DNA from 3 places in the Enterobacter sp. AC1 genome. Region 3 is predicted to be linked to each of the others. Evidence: predicted binding sites of a transcription regulator. Region 3 holds the regulator's gene; each other region holds the start of a gene.
What was found. Region 3 encodes LexA, which represses DNA repair genes until DNA is damaged. Its sites were predicted from a motif close to TNCTGTATGTACATACAGNA; they were not measured.

Region 1: sulA (SOS-induced cell division inhibitor SulA) is a predicted target of LexA. The motif match lies at 4,818-4,837, and genes of this name have one in related genera.
Region 2: M2433_RS04855 (metal-dependent hydrolase) is a predicted target of LexA. The motif match lies at 4,817-4,836, and genes of this name have one in related genera.

Annotation. Positions count from the first base shown of each region.
Region 1 covers NZ_JBNDIZ010000002.1:727,714-735,397, reverse strand. The annotation lists gene helD (DNA helicase IV) at 1-1,305, opposite strand, end outside; gene M2433_RS08280 (YccF domain-containing protein) at 1,429-1,875, shown strand; gene yccS (YccS family putative transporter) at 1,895-4,057, shown strand; gene M2433_RS08270 (TfoX/Sxy family DNA transformation protein) at 4,014-4,640, opposite strand; gene sulA (SOS-induced cell division inhibitor SulA) at 4,858-5,367, shown strand; gene ompA (porin OmpA) at 5,722-6,777, shown strand; gene matP (macrodomain Ter protein MatP) at 6,841-7,293, opposite strand; gene M2433_RS08250 (AAA family ATPase) at 7,480-7,684, shown strand, end outside.
Region 2 covers NZ_JBNDIZ010000001.1:1,007,899-1,014,848, reverse strand. The annotation lists gene katE (catalase HPII) at 1-2,201, opposite strand, end outside; gene cedA (cell division activator CedA) at 2,390-2,644, shown strand; gene tcyP (cystine/sulfocysteine:cation symporter) at 2,693-4,084, opposite strand; gene M2433_RS04855 (metal-dependent hydrolase) at 4,212-4,802, opposite strand; gene hxpB (hexitol phosphatase HxpB) at 4,904-5,575, opposite strand; gene M2433_RS04845 (YniB family protein) at 5,724-6,260, shown strand; gene M2433_RS04840 (fructosamine kinase family protein) at 6,297-6,950, opposite strand, start outside.
Region 3 covers NZ_JBNDIZ010000010.1:67,784-75,467, forward strand. The annotation lists gene zur (zinc uptake transcriptional repressor Zur) at 1-375, shown strand, start outside; gene M2433_RS21390 (CsbD family protein) at 423-632, opposite strand; gene dinF (MATE family efflux transporter DinF) at 753-2,090, opposite strand; gene lexA (transcriptional repressor LexA) at 2,154-2,762, opposite strand; gene M2433_RS21405 (diacylglycerol kinase) at 2,871-3,239, opposite strand; gene plsB (glycerol-3-phosphate 1-O-acyltransferase PlsB) at 3,394-5,814, shown strand; gene gntU (gluconate transporter) at 5,933-7,273, opposite strand; gene gntK (gluconokinase) at 7,277-7,684, opposite strand, start outside.

The DNA of each region.
Region 1 (7,684 bases), on a different contig from region 3:
CAGAATATGTTTCCACGGGCTGACAAAACGCCCCTTCTCAAGAATGATAATGGCCTGATGGATCAAACCGGAGAAATCAACGGCATTTTCCGCTTTCAGCGCGGTTTTCCAGGCCTTCAGCAGCGGTGCCATCAGCTTGACCCGCTTCGAAAACAGATCGCGGATCTCCTCCGGCGCGCCCTCAATCATCTCCGCCTGCGATCCGCCGTGCATTCGCATCAGGCTGACCCAGCGGTCAAGCCGCGAGCCTAACCGACGCGCCAGCTTGTCATCCTGCCAGAAGCTGCCCTCTGGCACCTCCCAACTGAGCTCCTCCTCCAGCCACTGCCGCCATCCTTTCGCCTGCGCCTTTTTCTCACTGCACTGCTGGCGCCACGTTTTGATAAACAGAGCCTGCCGCGCCTGCGTGTCGTTTTCCAGTTTACTGATGGAAGGTACTTTTTTACTGCCCTGCTGAATAATGTGCAGCGCAAGCGCGTGGAAGGTCCTGGCGGTGATATCCCGGGTGTGCAGGCGTTCCTGAATTCGTTCGTCCATCTCCTGAGCTGCCTTGCGGCCAAAGGCCAGAAGCAGGATTTGATCGGCGACCGCTTCCCCGGTCGTCAGCAGCCAGCCTGCACGCGCCACCAGCACCGACGTTTTACCGCTACCGGCACCCGCAAGCACCAGCAGGGATTGCTCGCCGTTAACCACCGCGCGCGCCTGGGCCGGGTTAAGCGGTGAAGATTCCACCGTACTGAAAAAATCGGCGTATCGGGTGAGCATGGCGTCCGTCCACGCCTGATTGTGGGCAAGCCGGCTTTTATCCCTGTCATTCAGCCAGGCCTGACACTGGCGCCAGGCATCGCGACAATTGTCAAACTCATCGAGACGCGTCACCGATAACGGCAGCGCCGCGAGCGCCTGCCTGATTTTTTGCTGTAACCCGGAGGTCTGCTGGCGGGTCAGCCACGCGTGCTGCGCGTTGCTTTGCGCGATATCGTCCAGCACCTGTTGCAGCACCTGGGCGGCAATGACGCTCATGTCCTGGCTCCACTGCTGCCAGAGCGCGTTCAGGTGGTGATGAAAACGCTGGGTTTCCGCCCACTCGGTGCCGTGAAGACGCACGACTTTATCGTCAGGCAGAACGAACTCCAGCTCGCCCCACACCAGCCCGCGTTTGCAGTGGATAGCCAGAAGCTGATTAAACGGAATAAGGTATTCGTGGCGTTCTCCGGAGACTTTCACCCCGGCATTAAGGAGAACAACCCTGTCGTAAGGGTGTTGCGCCAGGCGTTTGCCTAACGAAGTTGCTTTCAGTTCCATGTCCCGCCAAATCCACGAAGAGATAATTTACCTGACAGTTTAACTGCCAGTTTTAAGGTGCTCCAGCCTAAAAAAACGTTACAATCATTGGGCGTTAATTTTATCGAAAGGAAGTGAGGGTTTATGCGTACCGTTCTGAATGTGTTGAATTTTGTGCTGGGCGGTTTTGCCACCACCCTTTCCTGGCTTTTTGCCACGCTGGTGAGCATCGTCCTGATTTTCACGCTTCCCCTGACCCGTTCCTGCTGGGAAATCACAAAACTCTCCTTGATCCCCTACGGGAATGAAGCCATCCACGTTGACGAGCTGAATCCGGAGAGCAAAAACGCCCTGATGAACACGGGCGGGACCCTGCTGAACATTCTTTGGCTGATTTTCTTCGGCTGGTGGCTGTGCATCATGCATATTTTTGCGGGTATTGCGCAGTGCATCACGATTATTGGTATTCCGGTGGGGATCGCAAACTTTAAGATCGCCGCTATCGCTCTTTGGCCCGTCGGGCGCAGGGTTGTTCCGGTAGAAGTGGCTCAGGCGGCGCGTGAAGCAAACGCGCGTCGTCGTTTTCAGTAAATAAGGACTGGCCGCGTTTATGCTAAGCCCACTGCTTCGCCGTTATACCTGGAATAGCACCTGGCTTTATAACGTCAGGATATTTATCGCGCTTTGCGGCACGGTTGCCCTGCCCTGGTGGCTGAATGATGTCAAACTCACCATTCCGCTTACGCTGGGGGTGGTGGCCGGGGCGCTTGCGGACCTGGACGATCGTCTGGCCGGGCGTTTACGTAACCTGGTCATTACGCTCATCTGCTTTTTTATTGCGTCAGCTTCCGTTGAGCTGCTTTTCCCGTGGCCCTGGCTGTTTGCCCTGGGTCTTACGCTCTCAACCAGCGGGTTTATTTTGCTGGGCGGCCTTGGGCAGCGCTATGCCACCATCGCGTTTGGCGCATTGCTGATCGCCATCTATACCATGCTGGGCGTGTCCCTTTACGACCAGTGGTACCAGCAGCCGGTTCTGCTGTTGCTGGGCGCCATCTGGTATAACCTGCTGACGTTAACCGGACATCTTATCTTCCCGGTTCGCCCCCTGCAGGATAACCTTGCCCGCAGCTTTGAGCAGCTAGCCCACTATCTGGAACTGAAGTCCCGGCTGTTCGACCCGGATATCGAAGAGGAAAGCCAGGCACCGCTCTACGATCTGGCGCTGGCAAACGGTCAACTGGTCGCCACCCTTAACCAGACAAAAGCCTCTCTGCTTACCCGTCTGCGCGGCGATCGCGGTCAGCGCGGAACGCGACGGACCCTACACTACTATTTTGCCGCGCAGGACATTCATGAACGCGCCAGCTCCTCACACGTTCAGTATGCCGCCCTGCGCGAGAAGTTCCGCTACAGCGACGTGATGTTCCGCTTCCAGCGCCTGCTGTCCATGCAGTCCCAGGCGTGCCAGCAGCTCTCGCGCTCCATTCTGCTGCGCACGCCCTATCAGCATGACCCGCGCTTTGAACGCGTATTTAGCCATCTTGACGCGGCCCTTGACCGCGTTCAGGCCAGCGGAACGTCGCCGGAAAACATCAAAGCACTGGGATTTCTGCTCAATAACCTGCGGGCGATTGATGCTCAGCTGGCGACCATTGAGTCCGAGCAGGCAATGGCGCTTCCGGGCAGCGAGGTGGACAATCAGCTTGCTGATGACAGCGTGCACAGCGTTAGCGATATGTGGCTACGGCTGAGCCGCAACTTTACGCCGGAGTCGGCTCTTTTTCGCCACGCGGTGAGAATGTCACTGGTGCTGTGCGTGGGTTATGCCTTTATTCAGATAACCGGGCTGCATCACGGCTACTGGATCCTGTTGACCAGCCTGTTCGTCTGCCAGCCGAACTATAACGCTACGCGGCATCGTCTTGCGCTGCGTATTATCGGCACGCTGGTCGGCGTCGCGATTGGGCTACCTGTGCTCTATTTCGTGCCCTCCATTGAAGGCCAGCTGATTCTGATCGTGATCACCGGCGTGCTGTTCTTCGCGTTTCGCAACGTGCAGTATGCGCATGCCACCATGTTCATCACGCTGCTGGTGCTGCTCTGCTTTAACCTGCTGGGTGAAGGGTTTGAGGTCGCCCTGCCCCGCGTGATCGATACCCTGATTGGCTGCGCTATTGCCTGGGCTGCGGTCAGCTTTATCTGGCCGGACTGGCGTTTTCGTAATTTGCCGCGCGTGGTAGAGAGGGCGATGAACGCCAACTGTCGCTACCTTGACGCCATCCTTGAGCAGTATCATCAGGGCCGCGATAACCGTCTGGCATACCGCATAGCACGTCGCGATGCGCACAACAGCGACGCAGAACTGGCCTCTGTTGTCTCTAACATGTCAACGGAGCCTCGCGCCACGGCAGAGATACGTGAGACCGCTTTCCGCCTGCTTTGCCTGAACCATACCTTCACCAGCTATATTTCGACGCTGGGTGCCCACCGTGAGAAACTCACCAACCCCGGTATCCTTAACCTGCTGGATGACGCCGTCTGCTATGTCGATGACGCGCTTCATCACCGACCAGCCGATGAACCACGCGTTCAGCAGGCTCTGGATGAACTGGCTCAACGCATTGCGCATCTGGACCCGGGAAACGACAGCAAAGCGCCGCTGGTTCTGCAGCAAATAGGCCTGCTCATCGCTTTGCTGCCTGAAATTTGCCGGCTGCAACAGCAAATCGCTACCTGGAAGAGTGATTATCCTGCGGCTCAGGCAGCCCATTAAACCACTCCGTCAGCTCCCGGCGAATGCCTGCCGGGAGCGCCGCCTCATGCAGGCCTTCAATAGCCCCTTCAAGTGCGAAGAGCACTTTAATACTGAGCGCTTTATTTTTAGCCCGCATTTTCAGCCAGCTTGCCCTGGCACCCAGCGTCCGGAGTGTTTCTTCATTGGTAATGCCTGCTTCAAAAAGCAAGACTTCAAGCTGAAACGTCAGGTTCGGCAGATCCTTAAGCCGGTTTCGTTGATGGCGCAGGTAGCGCTCTTTTCTTGCTGCACTGAGCGCGAACGAGGAGAGCTGGAGCAGTCGCTCCCTGTCCTGCCATAATCCGTCATCCACGCGATAGTAATTGAGCAGCACCGGACGGCCTCGCTTCATCAGCGTCAAAAAAGAGGCAGCACTTTTTACACAGTACTTCGCACTCTCCTCACAGGCGCGAAGATAAAGCTCGCCATCTGACACCATGGCAAAAACTGCATCATCCACCGCCAGGGTGTAGCCGCCAAACAGCGCCCGATGATGAATTTCGCCCAGCGGAGAGAGGTATTCTTGTGATTTATAAATCCGTTCATAAGATATCTTTTTCATGATATTTCCTTTTAAAATCATTCACTAACAACGAAATTTCTTACTAGCGGATCCGTTAGCAGGAAAATAGGCAACTTATCGCCGTTGAGCAAGATGATTTTTCGACGGGCATCAAGATTGAATGAATTTTGCGAGTCGCTTTCCGAAAATGAGGTTGATCTTTATGCATACAGGGGTTACTGTATATCCATACAGTAACTACAGGGCTGGAATGAATATGCACACTTCAGGCTATGCAAATCGCGCAACCTCTCTCTCTTCTGCCGCAGGCAATGTCGCGCAGAATTCCGTCGAGCGTGTTTCCACAGGGCTTATCAGTGAAGTGGTTTACCGTGAAGACCAGCCCCTGTTGACGCAGCTTCTGCTGTTGCCGTTATTACAACAGCTCGGTCAGCAATCGCGCTGGCAGCTTTGGCTTACGCCTCAGCAAAAGCTGAGCCGTGAGTGGGTTCAGTCCGCTGGCCTGCCGCTGACGAAGGTCATGCAAATTAATCAACTCTCGCCTTGCGACACCGTTGAGTCGATGATCCGCGCTTTACGCACCGGAAATTACAGCGTGGTGATTGGATGGTTATCGGAAGAACTGACGGAAGAGGAACATTTCCGTCTGACTGAAGCGGCCGAAGAAGGGAGTGCGATCGGGTTTATTATGCGTCCAGTTCGATCGGATTCTTACCGCAGAGGACAACTTTCTGGGCTAAAAATTCACTCAAATTTGTATCATTGAGTGAAATTAAGATTTTTCCTGGAATTTTTTTTGACCTCAGGATGCGGTTTTAGTTCCCGGCCTCAAAATTGCGGCAAGGCTTGTCTGGTGCGGTTCTCCTTAATTTTATTGCACAAAATTCGTTCACGAAATGTTAAATAATAGGTATACGGAACTTTTTTTTTCATATGCCTGACGGACTTCACACTTGTAAGTTTTCAGCTACGTTGTAGACTTTACATCGCCAGGGGTGCTCGGCCTAAGCCGAAGATATCGGTAGATTTATATTTGACCACGCCCCCCGGTGAAGGATTTAACCGTGATTCTCTCTTGAGACTTTCATGGCGAATTTTGGATGATAACGAGGCGCAAAAAATGAAAAAGACAGCTATCGCGATTGCAGTGGCACTGGCTGGCTTCGCTACCGTAGCGCAGGCCGCTCCGAAAGATAATACCTGGTATGCAGGTGGTAAACTGGGCTGGTCTCAGTTCCACGACACCGGCTGGTACAACAGCGCAAACAACAATGATGGCCCGACTCACGAGAGCCAGCTTGGTGCAGGTGCGTTCGGTGGCTATCAGGTTAACCCGTATGTTGGTTTTGAAATGGGTTACGACTGGTTAGGTCGTATGCCATACAAAGGCGACACCGTAAACGGCGCTTTCAAAGCACAGGGCGTTCAGCTGACCGCTAAACTGGGTTACCCAGTAACTGACGATCTGGACGTGTACACCCGTCTGGGCGGCATGGTATGGCGCGCTGACTCCAGCAACAGCAACGCTGGCGACGACCATGACACCGGTGTTTCCCCAGTATTCGCTGGTGGCGTTGAGTGGGCTATGACCCGTGACATCGCTACCCGTCTGGAATACCAGTGGGTTAACAACATTGGTGACGGTGCTACCGTTGGCGTTCGTCCAGACAACGGCATGCTGAGCGTAGGTGTTTCCTACCGTTTCGGCCAGCAGGAAGATGCAGCACCAGTTGTTGCTCCAGCGCCGGCTCCAGCTCCAGAAGTACAGACCAAGCACTTCACTCTGAAGTCTGACGTTCTGTTCAACTTCAACAAAGCTACTCTGAAACCAGAAGGCCAGCAGGCACTGGATCAGCTGTACACCCAGCTGAGCAACCTGGATCCTAAAGACGGTTCTGTAGTGGTTCTGGGCTTCACCGACCGTATCGGTTCTGACGCTTACAACCAGAAACTGTCTGAGAAACGTGCTCAGTCTGTTGTTGATTACCTGATCTCTAAAGGTATCCCAGCTAACAAGATCTCCCCACGTGGTATGGGCGAATCTAACCCAGTTACTGGCAACACCTGTGACAACGTGAAAGCTCGCGCTGCACTGATCGACTGCCTGGCTCCAGATCGTCGCGTAGAGATCGAAGTTAAAGGCATCAAAGACGTTGTAACTCAGCCAGCGGCATAAGTTATCGTCTTATAAAAAAACCCCGCAATGCGGGGTTTTTTATTGTCTGAAGAAAATAAAAATCTACTTTTTACCCAACAGAGCCTGAAGATCGTTCTTCAGTGTCGACATCTGGTTGGCGTACTTCTCTTTATGTTCGGCATCCTCAATCAACTGCACGATAGTTTCAGACAGCGTTTTGCCACGGCGTTGCGCCAGCCCCGCCAGGCGTTGCCAGACAACGAACTCCAGATCGATTGATTTTTTGCGCGTGTGCTGATGCTCAGCGTTAAAATGCCGTTTGCGTCGCGCGCGGATAGTTTGCTTCATCCGGTTTAACAGCGCTGGATTGATGTGTTTTTCAATCCAGCCGTTAACCTGTACCGGTTCATTTTCGAGGGTCAGCAAAATATCCACGGCCTCTTGCGCAGCGCTGGCTTCGATGTAGCAGGTGATCAGCTCCCCTTCACGGTGCTTTTTGACCAGGTACTTCCATTTCCAGCCGCTTTCGAGATTTTCCAGTTGTTGATATTTCATTGCGATCTCAGTGTTACCACGTAACTCTGTTCAGAATATCAGTTTTTTAGCAATCTGCTGAAAAGAAATCATATCCTGTGGGTGAATGCAGCCAATCCCCCTCTTGAAATCCCCAATCCTGCTTGGGTAGAGCCCCCCGCTTACGGTATACTCCACGCTTTTACATCTGACTAAAAAACATCAACTTTGACCATTACGAAACTTGCATGGCGTGACCTTGTTCCGGATACCGAAAGTTATCAGGAACTGTTTGCACAGCCAGATCTCGCAAAAGAAAACGAATTCATCCTTAGCGATACGCAGCCACGTTTGCATTATGCGCTGGAGCAGGTGTTAAGCCCGTGGGCAACAGCGCCCTTCATGCTGCTCAAAGCCCCGGAAGAAGCGGAAT
Region 2 (6,950 bases), on a different contig from region 3:
GCGGCAAGCAGATCAAACAGCTTCGTCATAAACGCATCATCTACGTTATCGCCTTCGACAATGCCGTCCTCACCTTGCTCTGACACCTTCAGCTGCGCTTTAAACTGTCGCGCATCGCCGGACAGCGCGATCGGTTTAAGGTGCTTATAGGCTTCCAGCAGGTAATACACGGCGTCACCGTTGCTCAGCAGGCTGTCAATATCCCCGCACGGCACAATCACCGCATCGACGGTCAGCGATGGCGCCCCGGCAAAGGTTGCCGCCACCGGCAGCACGGAGCGATCATCGGCGGTCACTTCACCCATGCGTGAATAGAGCAGTTTGGCGTGTACGCCCTGGGTTTTCAGCGCCTGCATGATCCCCAGCACGTCGCTGGCGCGGGTTTTGTCGTTCAGCAGGATGGCGACCACGCGGCCTTTAATCGAGCCGCCCGGCACCGCATACAGGCTCAGCGACGGATCTTTCTTCACGCCGTTAACCTCTTTTGGCGGCGCCAGGTTGCGCTGCTCATCGGTCAGGGTGATGCCCAGGTTATCCGCCACGCTCTGGGCGAGTTGAATATCAATGCGCGCGAGCTGATCGACCACGCGCTCGCGGATGTAGGTGCGTACCACCTTACTCAGCTCGAAGCTGAAGCCGCCGATAATGTGCTGCTGCTCAATTGGCGTCTGGCTGTTCCAGAACAGGCGCGGGTGGGCGTAATACTCGCCGAACGACGGGCTGCGCTCGCGAATTTTGTTGCCATCTATGCGCTCCTGATACGATTCGAATCCACCGCGTTTCGGCGCGGGAGGGGTTTCACGCGGCCAGTTATCGTTGATGGAGTTCGGCTCATAGTTGGCCGGGTTGGTATCGATATCCTGACGGTGCATCCCGTCGCGCTGGAAATTGTGGTACGGGCAGGTTGGCCGGTTAATCGGAATTTCGTGGAAGTTCGGCCCGCCAAGACGGCTGATCTGCGTATCGGTATACGAGAACAAGCGTCCCTGTAACAGCGGGTCGTTGGTGAAGTCTAGCCCCGGCACGATATGCCCCGGGTGGAACGCGGCCTGCTCGTTTTCGGCAAAGAAGTTATCCGGGTTGCGGTTGAGTACCATTTTACCCACCAGCTGAACCGGCACCAGCTCTTCCGGGATCAGCTTGGTCGGGTCAAGGAGATCGAAATCGAACTTAAATTCGTCTTCTTCCGGAATGAGCTGCAGGCCCAGTTCATACTCCGGGAAGTCGCCAGCTTCAATGGACTCCCACAGCTCGCGGCGATGGAAATCCGGATCGCGCCCGGTCAGCTTCTGCGCCTCATCCCACACCAGGGAGGCTTTACCCGCAACCGGCTTCCAGTGGAAACGAACAAACGTGGCTTTTCCCTCGGCGTTGATCAGACGGAAGGTATGGATACCGAATCCCTCCATCGTGCGATAACTGCGCGGAATGCCCCGGTCTGACATCGCCCACATCACGTTGTGCAAGGTTTCAGGCTGCAGGGAGACATAGTCCCAGAAGGTGTCGTGCGCGCTTTGGCCCTGCGGTATGGCCCAGTGGGGCTCCGGTTTTACCGCATGGACAAAGTCAGGAAATTTATGCGCATCCTGAATGAAAAACACCGGTGTGTTGTTGCCCACCAGATCGAAAATACCCTCTTCGGTATAAAACTTGGTGGCAAAGCCGCGAATATCGCGCACCGTGTCGGCCGACCCCGCGCCACCCTGCACGGTGGAGAAGCGCACGAACACCGGGGTAATTTTATCCGGGTCGGAGAGGAAATCCGCTTTGGTGATCGCTTTCAGGCTTTTGTATGGCTGGAAGTAGCCGTGAGCAGCGGAACCGCGCGCGTGGACGATGCGTTCCGGTATCCGCTCGTGGTCAAAGTGGGTGATTTTTTCCCGCAGAATAAAGTCTTCCAGCAGGGTTGGCCCGCGCGTCCCGGCCCGCAGGGAGTTCTGGTCATCGGCGATGCGTACGCCCTGATTGGTGGTCAGCGCAAAACCTTCGCCGCCTTTGCGGTGTGGCTCAAGCGATTTCAGCTTCTCGTTGCCGGTATCCGGGGATTTCATGCTTCCCGGTGCGGTTGGCTGTTCGCCAGGAGCCGAAGGGCCAGGGGAGGGGCGGTGAGAGCCGTCAGAAGGGGCGAGAGAGTCCATGCCCGGTTGAGATTCTTCAGTGCCATGAATGGGTGACTGATGTGTTTTATCTTTGTTCGACATTGCACGATTCTCCTTGATTCATTGCTAAAAACCCTATTAAGGATAGAACAATGTCGTGAAATGGCTCGCGAACTAAGAGTTTTCACATGCCGTCCTTAACGAAAGGAGCCTTCTCACCCACTCGGGGCGCGACGGAAGGCAGCAGAATCGGCTATGATAGAATTTTCCTGCTTCAAGAATTTGCTTTAGTGAACCAGCCGCTTATGAAACCTCTTCGTCAACAAAACCGCCAGGTTATTAGCTATGTGCCCCGCGTTGAGCCCGCGCCGCCTGACCATGCCCTGAAAGTGGAGGGGTATCGCGATGTCTGGCAACTGCGGGGCAAATACGTGGCCTTTGTGCTGATCGGCGAACACTTCCGTCGCTCTCCCACGTTTACGGTGCCGGAGTCAGCGCAGCGGTGGGCGGTGCAGATCCGCCAGGATGAAGAGGTTGAAGAATAACAGCCATAAAAAAACCGCCATCAGGCGGTTTTTTTATTTCTACAGTGATTAACGGTGCGCCAGCTCGGCGTCGTCTTCACTTTCCAGAATCGCTTTGTCAGTCTGCTTCAGCCACTGGCTGGTCAGCGTACCGGCGGTCATGGAGCCGCTAACGTTCAGCGCGGTACGGCCCATGTCGATCAGCGGTTCAACGGAGATCAGCAGGGCGACCAGCGTGACCGGCAGACCCAGCGCAGGCAGAACAATCAGCGCGGCGAAGGTTGCACCGCCGCCAACGCCCGCAACGCCTGCGGAACTCACGGTAACAATCCCGACCAGCGTAGCGATCCAGACCGGATCCAGCGGGTTGATACCCACCGTCGGGGCAACCATCACCGCCAGCATGGCCGGGTAAAGACCCGCACAGCCGTTCTGACCAATGGTCGCACCGAAGGAGGCAGAGAAGCTGGCGATGGATTCAGGCACGCCCAGACGGCGGGTTTGCGCTTCAACGTTCAGCGGAATAGACGCGGCGCTGGAGCGGCTGGTGAAGGCAAAGGTCAGCACCGGCCAGACTTTACGGAAGTACTTCAGCGGGCTGACGCCGTTCACGCCCAGCAGGATACCGTGCACCACGAACATAATGCCCAGACCCAGATAAGAGGCGATGACGAAGCTACCCAGCTTAATGATGTCCTGCAGGTTAGAGCCGGCAACCACTTTGGTCATCAGCGCCAGAACGCCGTAAGGGGTTAACTGCATCACCAGACGAACCAGCTTCATCACCCAGCTTTGCAGGGTATCAATAGCAACCAGCACGCGTTCGCCTTTTGGCGCGTCGTCTTTCAGCAGCTTCAGCGCCGCCACGCCGAGGAACGCGGCGAAAATGACCACGCTGATGATGGACGTTGGGCTCGCGCCGGTCAGGTCAGCAAACGGGTTCTTCGGAATGAAGGAGAGCACCATCTGCGGCACGGTCAGGTCAGCCACTTTACCCACGTAGTTGGTTTGAATCGCGGTCAGACGCGCCGTTTCAGCACTACCCTGAACCAGACCTTCGGCGGTCAGGCCAAACAGGTTGGTTACCAGCACACCCACCAGCGCGGCAATCAGGGTGGTAAACAGCAGCGTACCAATGGTCAGGAAGCTGATTTTGCCCAATTGGGTTGCGTTATGCAGACGCGCAACGGCGCTCAGAATAGAGGCGAACACCAGCGGCATAACGATCATCTGCAGCAGCTGGACATAGCCGTTACCGACAATGTTGAACCACTGAATAGAATCTTTCAGAACTGGATTATCGGAGCCATAAATCGCCTGTAGTGCCAGACCAAATACGACACCCATGGCCAGACCAACCAGCACCTTTTTCGCCAGGCTCCACTGTTTGTGGCGCGCCTGCGCGAGAAGCAATAGCAATACAACGAACACAACGATGTTCGCGATGAGTGGAAAATTCATCCCCGTTCTCCTGATTTATTATCGGGTCGGTTTTTACCGATCCTGTTGGCGGAAGGTTAGCAGAAGTGTGATGTAGCGCTTATATCCAAATGGAATGGTTTATGACAAACGGGATGATTTTGTTGGTTTACTGTTCAATCTGGTGATGAATAAAGCGATTGAACTGAAATTGCAGCGAATTAATCATCTGGGAAGACCAGCGGACTGCACTGTTTTCGGGCAATGTTTGCGGCATCCAGACGGCGTAAGCAAACAGCGCCATGCACAGGGCGCGCTCTAGCTGGTTACCTTTCTGCGGGGCAAGGATGGGAAAACGAAAGCGCCAGCGGCAGGGCCACAGCAGCGGCACGCCCGCAGGCGTGAGCATATCGGCGAGAATATGGCTTAAATAACCCAGCACCATCCCCTGAATGGCATCGGCAGGGACAATCCAGCTTTCGGGCACTTTTAAATAGAAAAGCGTCAGCAGACCAAAAACGGCCAGCAGGCTGTGCGTAAACCCGCGGTGGCCGAACGCGCGGGCGATGGGTTTCGACACCCACTTCAGGCGCTGCCCAAGGAAGGATTTAGGGTGGTCAATATCGGGCAGCAGACAGGTCAGTACGGCGGAAGGGACAATATGCCACCAGTCCCCCTGCGCCAGCACGGGAGTGAGTTCAGCGTTTTTGGCAAATACTGCGCACGCAATTGAAAAAAGCAGGTGGCCTTCCGCCGTCATGATAAAACCCACGAAACTGTCAATTCATACAGTATAGGGTTTTTATACAGTAGGCGGAAGAGGTGACGGTGTAACTGTTTGTCACAAACCCGCGGGAAGCGTTAACCGCCCTGCAGGTGCCGTGCGGTGAGCTCTGTCAGTGAGATGAGCTTCACATCGGCCAGGGCAAACCGGGGATCGTGGCGGCCTTCTTCAGCGGGCACCACAATGGAGCGCATCCGCGCGGCCTTCGACGCCACCATACCGTTAACGGAGTCTTCCAGCGCCACGCAGTTGAGGGGATCAAGACCCAGCTTAGCGGCACAGTCCAGATAAACCTGCGGGTGTGGCTTGCTGTAAGGCAGCTTTTCAGCGGACGCCAGGGCGTTAAAGCTGTCGCGCAGCTCAAACATGGTGAGCACTTTTTCCAGCATATGCAGCGGTGAAGCCGATGCCAGACCGACCTTCAGCCCCTGAGCTTTACACAGCGCGACGGCGTCACGCACGCCGGGCAGCAGCGGCTTGTTCTCTTCGACCAGCGAAATGGCGCGGCTGATTATGCGCGCGGTCACTTCATCGCGACCGGGTCCAACCCACGGCTGTTGGGCAAACCACAGGTCAACCACCATATCGATGCGCAGCCCCAGCGTATCAGGAAGTTCATTCCGGCGGTTGATATCAACGCCAAGGCTGGCCATGACGTCCAGTTCGGCGCGATCCCATAACGGTTCGGAATCGATCAGTAATCCATCCATGTCAAAAATTGCGGCAAGTATTTGGCGCGGTGTCGACATCACAACGTCTCCTTATCCAGGGTGTTCGACAGACGATAAGTGCTAAGCACACTCTGCAATTTAGCATATTGCTTTTAAAGAGCGGGCGAAATTGATGACCAGCAGGTAGACTTAGGCACAAATAACGCGTCTTTATGAAGAGGAACTGATGACGTATCAACAAGCTGGACGCATTGCGGTCTTAAAACGTATTGCTGGCTGGGTGATTTTTATTCCTGCCGTCATTTCTACGCTGATTTCCGTGCTCAAATTTATGTACGATCACAGCGAAAAGCAGCCGGGTATCAATGCGGTAATGCTTGATTTCGCTCATGTCATGATTGAGATGATGCGTTTTAATACGCCATTTTTGAATGTCTTCTGGTTTAACTCGCCCACTCCGGATTTTCAGCATCAGCTGAATATCGGCTTCTGGATAATTTACGCCCTGATCTTTGTCGCGCTGGCATTGCAGGCCTCAGGCGCGCGAATGAGCCGCCAGACGCGTTTTTTACGCGAAGGCGTTGAGGACCAGTTAATTCTGGAACAGGCCAAAGGCCCGGAAGGAATGAGTCGGGAGCAGATTGAATCACGTATTGTTGTTCCGCGTCATACCATTTTCCTGCAGATATTTCCGCTTTACGTTCTTCCCGTGCTCATCATTGTGGCGGGATATTTCTTCTTTTCACTGCTCGGTTTTCTGTAATCGATAAGGGTGGCGGCAAAGCCACCCTTTCTCTTCTCAGGCGGCAAGCATGCGTTCGAGCGCGCGCTGCGCGTTAACGAGATGTTCACCGCCAAAAAGAATGGCACGGTTCATCAGCGTATATAGCTGATACACCGGTTGACGATCGAGGAAACCGGGCGGCAGAGGGGAAACAGACTGGTACCCGTCGTATATTTGCGGCGGCTGTTCAGGGTGAAGCGGCAGCATGGCAAGATCGCACTCTCTGTCACCCCAGTAGCAGGCCGGGTCGAAGATATAGGGGCCGTTGGGACCCAGCGCGCAGTTATCGGACCACAAATCACCGTGAAGCAGAGACGCCTGAGGCTGGTGGGATGCCAGGCGCTGTTGAACGTGCTCGACGATGGCATCAATATTGCCAAATTCCAGCCCTTTCTCAGCGGCCAGCTCAAGCTGCCAGCCAATGCGCTGCTCGGCAAAAAACGTCGACCAGCGGCGCTGCCAGGCGTTGGGCTGGGGCGTGGTGGAGAGGTCGTTGTCAAAATCGAGGCCAAACTGCGGCTGGTCGCTCCACTGGTGCAGGCGCGCGAGCTGTTGGCCGAGAATAAAAGCATTGTGGGCATCCAGCGGACGGGCAGGGAGATATTCCATGACCAGGAAACTGTAGTCGCGGTCGCTACCCACGGCCAGGACCTGCGGGACGGTCACCGT
Region 3 (7,684 bases):
CTCGACCTGCTCCGCGAAAGCGAGCCGCAGGCGAAACCGCCGACGGTCTACCGCGCGCTGGATTTCCTGCTGGAGCAAGGATTCGTGCATAAGGTGGAGTCCACAAACAGCTATGTGCTATGCCATCTGTTCGATCAGCCAACGCATACATCGGCGATGTTTATCTGTGACCGCTGTGGGGTGGTGAAAGAAGAAGGCGCGGAAGGCGTGGAAGACATTATGCATTCGCTGGCCGCTAAAATGGGCTTTGCCCTGCGTCATAACGTGATTGAAGCGCACGGGCTGTGTTCAGCGTGCGTGGAGGTGGAAGCCTGTCGTCACCAGGACGCGTGCCAGCACGACCACTCTATTCTCGTGAAGAAAAAGCCGCGTTAGCGACAAAAGAAAAGGCGGCTTAGAGCCGCCTCGTGGTTTTTTCAGCGTTACCAGCGGTAGTCGTTACGGGTTTCCCAGTCTTTGACTTCGTTTTCCGCCTGATCTTTCGCGTAGCCGTAACGTTCCTGAATTTTACCGACAAGCTGATCGCGCTTACCTTCAATGACGGTCATATCATCATCAGTCAGCTTACCCCACTGTTCTTTCGCTTTACCTTTGAACTGCTTCCAGTTGCCGCCGATTTCGTCTTTATTCATCATCGTGTCCTCTTAGTTAAGCGTCGGGTCGTAACGTCCGTTACGTTCTTTTCTGCTGGACGTGATAATTATTGTAGTTAAGGATTCGGCTGTTGTTTTCATATTCGGAATCTTTAACCGTCACGATATATCGTGACGCGAGGGAAACCAGGTATTGTTCCGCCAGTGGCGCCGCCAGATAAAAGCCAGCGATAGCCCCCGCAGCGAGAGGAAAACGGCAAGGGCCAGCCATAAACCGTGGTTACCAAGCCACGGTAGCGTCAGCAGCGTCACGCCAAACCCTGCCGCCGCGACAGCCATGCTGTTACGCATTTCGGCTCCGCGCGTAGCACCAATAAACATGCCGTCCAGGAGATAACACCAGACGCCGACCACCGGTAAAATCACCTGCCAGATAAGGTAATGGCTCGCCAGCTCGCGCAGTGAAGAAAGAGAGGTGAGTAACGACACGATCTGCTCGCCTAAACAGGCGTAAACCAGACCAAACGCCAGCGCGACCAGTCCCGACTGACGGCAGGCTGCTCGCCAGACATCCTGCAGCTGTCCGCTTTCGCGCGCGCCGTACGCCTGCCCCGAATGCGCTTCAACCGCATAGGCAAAACCGTCCAGCGCGTAGGCGGTAAAGGTCAGAAGCGTCATCAATACCGCGTTGACGGCGACGATTTCGGGTCCCAGCCGGGCTCCGAAAACCGTCAGCGCGCCGAAACAGAGCTGGAGAAGCAGCGAGCGGAGCATGATGTCACGGTTGAGCGCCAGCAGCTTCCGGATATTCCCGCGCCAGGCAGTTTTAAGCAGCGTAAGGGAGATCCCGCGCATCGCCAGAACGCGCCAGACCATCCACAAACCAATAATAAAGGTTCCGTATTCTGCAATCGCGGTTGCCAGTGCCGCACCCTGCACGTTCATATGCAGACCCATCACCAGCCAGACGTCCAGCACAATGTTGAGAAGGTTACCCACCACCAGCAAAATCACCGGTGCACGGGCGTACTGTACGCCCAGGAGCCACCCCAGCAGAACCAGGTTAGCCAGCGAGGCGGGCGCGCTGAGCCAGCGGATTTCAAGGAAACGTCGCGCCTGCTCCAGTACCGCTTCGCTGCCGCCAACGATATTGAGCGCAAGCTCAATCAGGGGAGCGCGCAGTAAAACGATTAGCGCCCCTGCGCCAAGCGCAAGTATCAGCGGCTGCACCAGCGCGCGAGCCAGACGCAGCGGATCTTTTGCGCCATAAGCCTGTGCGGTCAGTCCGGTGGTACTCATGCGCAAAAAGAGCAGCAGCATAAACAGGAAGCTGGTAGCCGTCGCGCCAATCGCCACGCCGCCAAGATAAACAGGCGAATCAAGATGACCAATAACGGCAGTATCGACCAGACCCAGCAAGGGCACGGTGATATTGGAGAAAATCATCGGCAGAGCAAGACGCCACAATGCCTTATCGGATGCCGTCAGCAGTGACATGAAAAATACCGGGAGCAGGAAATGAATCAGGCTACAGCGGAGCCGTAGCCTGCCAGGAGGAGATTAAAGCCATTCACCGTTGCGAATAACCCCAACCGCCAATCCTTCGATAGAGAAGTTATGTTCACGGAGATCCACCACAATCGGGGAGAACTCGTTGTTTTCAGGCAGAAGCTGGACGGTATTACCCTGCTTTTTAAGGCGCTTAACGGTCACTTCGTCATCAATGCGTGCGACCACGACCTGGCCGTTGCGCACATCCTGCGTTTTGTGAACCGCAAGCAGATCGCCGTCAAGAATACCGATGTCTTTCATCGACATACCGCTTACGCGCAGCAGGAAATCAGCGCTCGGTTTGAACATGGCTGGATCGACCTGATAGTGGCCTTCAATATGCTGCTGTGCCAGTAAAGGCTCACCAGCAGCAACGCGCCCCACCAGCGGAATGCCCGTCTCTTCTTCCACCAGCAGGCGGATACCACGTGACGCGCCCGAAACAATCTCAATCACGCCCTTACGTGCCAGGGCTTTCAGGTGTTCTTCGGCAGCATTCGGCGAACGGAAGCCCAGACGCTGCGCGATTTCCGCACGCGTGGGTGGCATACCCGTCTGGCCGATATGATCCCGGATGAGATCAAACACCTCTTGCTGCCTGGTCGTTAACGCTTTCATTCCGCCCCCTGGGTGTATATACAGTTATGCTGTGAGTATATACAGTCAAAGGCGATTTTGGAACCAAAAACTGCACAAAAAACCAGGGACTTAATTATTCCTCGAGGCTCATCGGAAATGTGACCAAAGCAGCGTGACCCAGGTGATAACGGCAGTAATAATTGACAGCAACACGGCAGCAGAGCCCATGTCTTTTGCCCGGCCAGAGAGTTCGTGGAAATCAGATCCGATACGGTCAACAACAGCTTCAATAGCGCTATTAAGAATTTCCACTATCATCACCAGAAGCACGGAGCCGATCAGAAGAACGCGTGTTATTGCATCAACATCAAGGAAACAGGCGATAATCACCGCGATGATAGCGGCGACGCCCTCCTGTCGAAAAGCGGCTTCATTGATCCACGCGGCGCGGAAACCTTTCCAGGAATAGCCGGCGGCTTTGATGATTCGAGTTAACCCAGTGGTATTATTGGCCATTAAAAGAACCTTTTATTGGAAATAGCGTCAGTAACTATAGCTGTAGCGCGTTTCGCTGCCGCTTGAAGTATGACGGGTAACAACAGAAATTTTGCGCGCTTTCTGTTATCCTTGCGCCGCAATTGCATTATTAACCAGAGGCTTTACATCGTTTATGTCCGGCTGGCCACGAATTTACTACAAATTACTTAATTTACCATTAAGCATCCTGGTAAAAAGCAAGTCTATCCCAGCGGAACCCGCGCTGGAATTGGGGCTCGATACGTCGCGTCCTATTATGTACGTTTTGCCTTATAACTCGAAGGCAGACTTACTGACGCTTCGCGCCCAGTGTCTGGCGCATGACCTACCTGACCCGCTTGAACCGCTGGAAGTTGACGGCACCCTGCTGCCGCGTTACGTGTTCATTCACGGTGGACCTCGCGTGTTTACCTATTACACGCCAAAAGAAGAGTCCATCAAGCTGTTCCATGACTATCTCGACCTGCACCGCAGCAATCCTGATCTGGATGTGCAGATGGTGCCGGTGTCGGTGATGTTTGGTCGCCGTCCGGGCCGTGAAAAAGGTGAAGAGAATCCACCGCTGCGCATGCTTAACGGCATCCAGAAGTTCTTCGCGGTCTCCTGGCTGGGACGCGACAGCTTTGTGCGCTTCTCGCCTTCCGTTTCGCTGCGCCGAATGGCGGACGAGCACGGCACCGACAAGATCATCGCGCAAAAACTGGCGCGCGTGGCGCGTATGCACTTCGCCCGTCAGCGCCTGGCTGCCGTAGGGCCACGCCTCCCGGCGCGTCAGGATTTGTTCAACAAGCTGCTGGCCTCTAAAGCGATTGCCCGCGCCGTTGAAGACGAAGCGCGCAGCAAAAAAATTTCGCATGAGAAAGCCCAGCAGAACGCCATTGCGCTGATGGAAGAGATTGCAGCGAACTTCTCTTACGAGATGATCCGCCTTTCCGATCGTATTCTCGGCTTTACCTGGAACCGCCTCTATCAGGGCATCAACGTTCATAACGCCGAGCGCGTACGCCAGCTGGCGCACGATGGCCATGAAATTGTCTATGTTCCCTGCCACCGCAGCCACATGGACTACCTGCTCCTTTCTTATGTCCTCTATCACCAGGGGCTGGTACCGCCGCACATCGCTGCCGGCATCAACCTGAATTTCTGGCCAGCAGGCCCGATTTTCCGCCGCCTGGGCGCCTTCTTTATCCGGCGTACCTTCAAGGGCAACAAGCTCTACTCCACCGTGTTCCGCGAGTATCTGGGCGAGCTGTTCAGCCGCGGCTATTCCGTGGAGTACTTCGTGGAGGGCGGTCGTTCCCGTACCGGACGTCTGCTCGATCCTAAGACCGGCACGCTGTCGATGACCATTCAGGCCATGCTGCGCGGGGGAACCCGTCCCATCACGCTGGTGCCAATCTACATTGGTTATGAGCACGTGATGGAGGTGGGCACTTACGCCAAAGAGCTGCGCGGCGCGACCAAAGAGAAAGAGAGCCTGCCGCAGATGCTGCGCGGCCTGAGCAAGCTACGCAACCTGGGCCAGGGCTACGTGAACTTTGGCGAGCCGATGCCGCTAATGACGTATCTGAACCATCACGTTCCGGAGTGGCGCGAGTCCATCGATCCTATCGAAGCGATCCGTCCGGCCTGGCTGACGCCAACGGTTAACGGCATTGCGTCCGAGCTGATGGTGCGCATTAACAACGCCGGGGCGGCTAACGCCATGAACCTGTGCTGTACGGCGCTTCTGGCTTCGCGCCAGCGCTCGCTGACCCGTGAGCAGCTGACGGAACAGCTGGATTGCTATCTGGATATGATGCGCAACGTGCCGTATTCGGTTGATTCAACCGTGCCTTCTGCAACCGCCAGTGAGCTTATCGATCACGCGCTGCAGATGAACAAGTTTGAAGTCGAAAAAGACACGATCGGCGACATCATCATTCTGCCGCGCGAGCAGGCAGTGCTGATGACGTACTACCGCAACAACATCACCCATATGCTGATGCTGCCGTCGCTCATGGCGGCCATCATCACCCAGCATCGCCGCATCTCGCGTCAGGAGCTGTTACGTCACGTTGATACGCTCTACCCGATGCTGAAAGCGGAGCTGTTCCTGCGCTGGAGCAAAGATGAGCTGGCGGGCGAGCTGGACAAACTGACGGAAGAACTGCGTCGTCAGGGGCTGATCACCGTCACGAATGACGAGCTGCATATTAATCCGTCACGCTCCCGTACCCTTCAGCTGCTGGCGGCCGGTGCGCGCGAAACGCTGCAGCGCTACGCCATTACCTTCTGGCTGCTGAGTGCGAACCCGTCTATCAACCGCGGTACGCTGGAAAAAGAGAGCCGGACGCTGGCACAGCGCTTGTCCGTTCTGCACGGCATTAATGCCCCTGAATTCTTCGACAAAGCGGTCTTCAGTTCCCTGGTGCTGACGCTGCGTGACGAAGGCTATATCAGCGATACGGGCGACGCCGAGCCGGAAGAGACCCTGAAGGTGTACCAGATGCTGGCAGAGCTGATCACCTCGGACGTGCGTTTGACGATTGAGAGCGCCACGCAGGGCGAGTGATGTGAAAAAGCCGGGTGGTGGTTTCACCTTTCCCGGCCTGGTGTTCTGCATAATAAAAAGGCCCGGTAAGCGCTAGCGCTACCGGGCCTTATTTTTCGGCCTTACTAAATCACCGCATTTAGCTCAGCAGCGTAAAGGCAATCATCCCGACAACCGCACCCGTCGTGCCGAGGATGGTTTCCATCAGCGTCCAGGTTTTCAGGGTCTGTGCTTCGGTGGCACCGGTGAACTTACCGAACAGCCAGAAGCCTGCGTCGTTAACGTGGGAGACCACAATCGAACCGCCCGCGATACAGATAGACAGCGCGGCCATCTGCGCACCGGAGTAGTTCAGCTGTTCAATTACCGGCATCACCAGACCGACGGCGGTTAAACACGCCACGGTTGCGGAACCCTGAATGATGCGCACCGCCGCAGCCAGCACAAAGCAGGTTACCGCAATCGGCAGGCCCATTCCGGTCAGCGCTTCACCCAGAGCCGGGCCTACGCCAGAATCCACCAGCACCTGCTTGAACACGCCGCCTGCACCGATCACCAGCAGGATAATACCTGCAGGCTGCAGCGCAGCACCACAGATCTCCATCACCCGGTCTTTCGGCATCCCCTGACGCATCGCCAGGCCGTAAATCGCCACCAGACAGGCCACCAGGATCGCCGTAAATGGATGGCCGATAAACTCGAACCACTCGTAGGCGGAAGACCCTACCGGCACAAAGCGCGCGGCGATGGTTTTCAGACCCACGAGAACCAGCGGCAGCAGAATCAGCGACAGGCTGAAGCCGAAGGACGGCATTTTGCCTTCGCCCAGGTGCGGCTCGGTGATGTCGTCAGGAATGTGCAGCTCAACGTAACGGCTGATGAAGTTGCCCCACAGCGGGCCGGCAATAATCATCCCCGGGATCGCCGCACACAGGCCAATCAGAATCATCCAGCCAAAGTCAGCGTGCATCTGCGAGGCGAGCAGCATCGGCGCGGGTCCAGGCAGCAGAAACGCTGCGGCCGCCGCCACGCCCGCAAACAGCGGAATAACCAGCTTCACGAGGTTAGTGCCGGTGTGGCGAGCCATGGAGAACGCCACGCTAATCAGCAGCACCACGGCGACTTCGAAGAACAGCGGCAGCGCGCAAATCAGACCCGCCAGGCCTATCGCGTAGTGCGCGCGGCTGTGGCCAAAGGATTTCAGCATTTTGACGGCAATCTGGTCGACCGCGCCCGTCTCGTGCAAAATCTTGCCAAACATCGCGCCAAGCGCGACCACAATCGCCAGGAAGCCCAGCGTGCCGCCCATCCCTTTTTCCATCGTCGCGGCAATCTTGTCGAGCGGCATACCGGAAAAGAGACCAGCACCAATAGAAACCACCATCAAAGCAACAAAGGCGTGCATACGCGCCTTCATCACCAAAAACAGCAGCAGCAATACGGAACCCACTGCTGTCAAAACTAGCGTTAATGTACTCAAAACTTACTGCCTTTTATTAATGACCTCGATGGTGCTGGCAACAACACCTTCCAGTGACTGATCGATATCAACCACTAAGACGTCTTTCTCGTCTTCACCCGGCTCCTGCAGCGCTTCGAACTGCGTCACCAGCATTTGAGTTTTGAAGAAGTGACCCTTACGCGCCTTCAGGCGGCTTTCAATCACCTCGAAGTCCCCTTTCAGGTAGATGAAAGAGAGGTTCGGGTTGCCGTCACGCAGCAGATCGCGGTAGGTTTTTTTCAGCGCGGAGCAGACGATCAGGGAAACTTTGTTGGTGCGCTGCATGGCGAACGCGGCGTCATTCAGCGCCTGCAACCACGGTTTGCGGTCGTCGTCGTTCAGCGGCTCGCCGGAGGCCATTTTCATGATATTGCTGCGCGGATGGAGGAA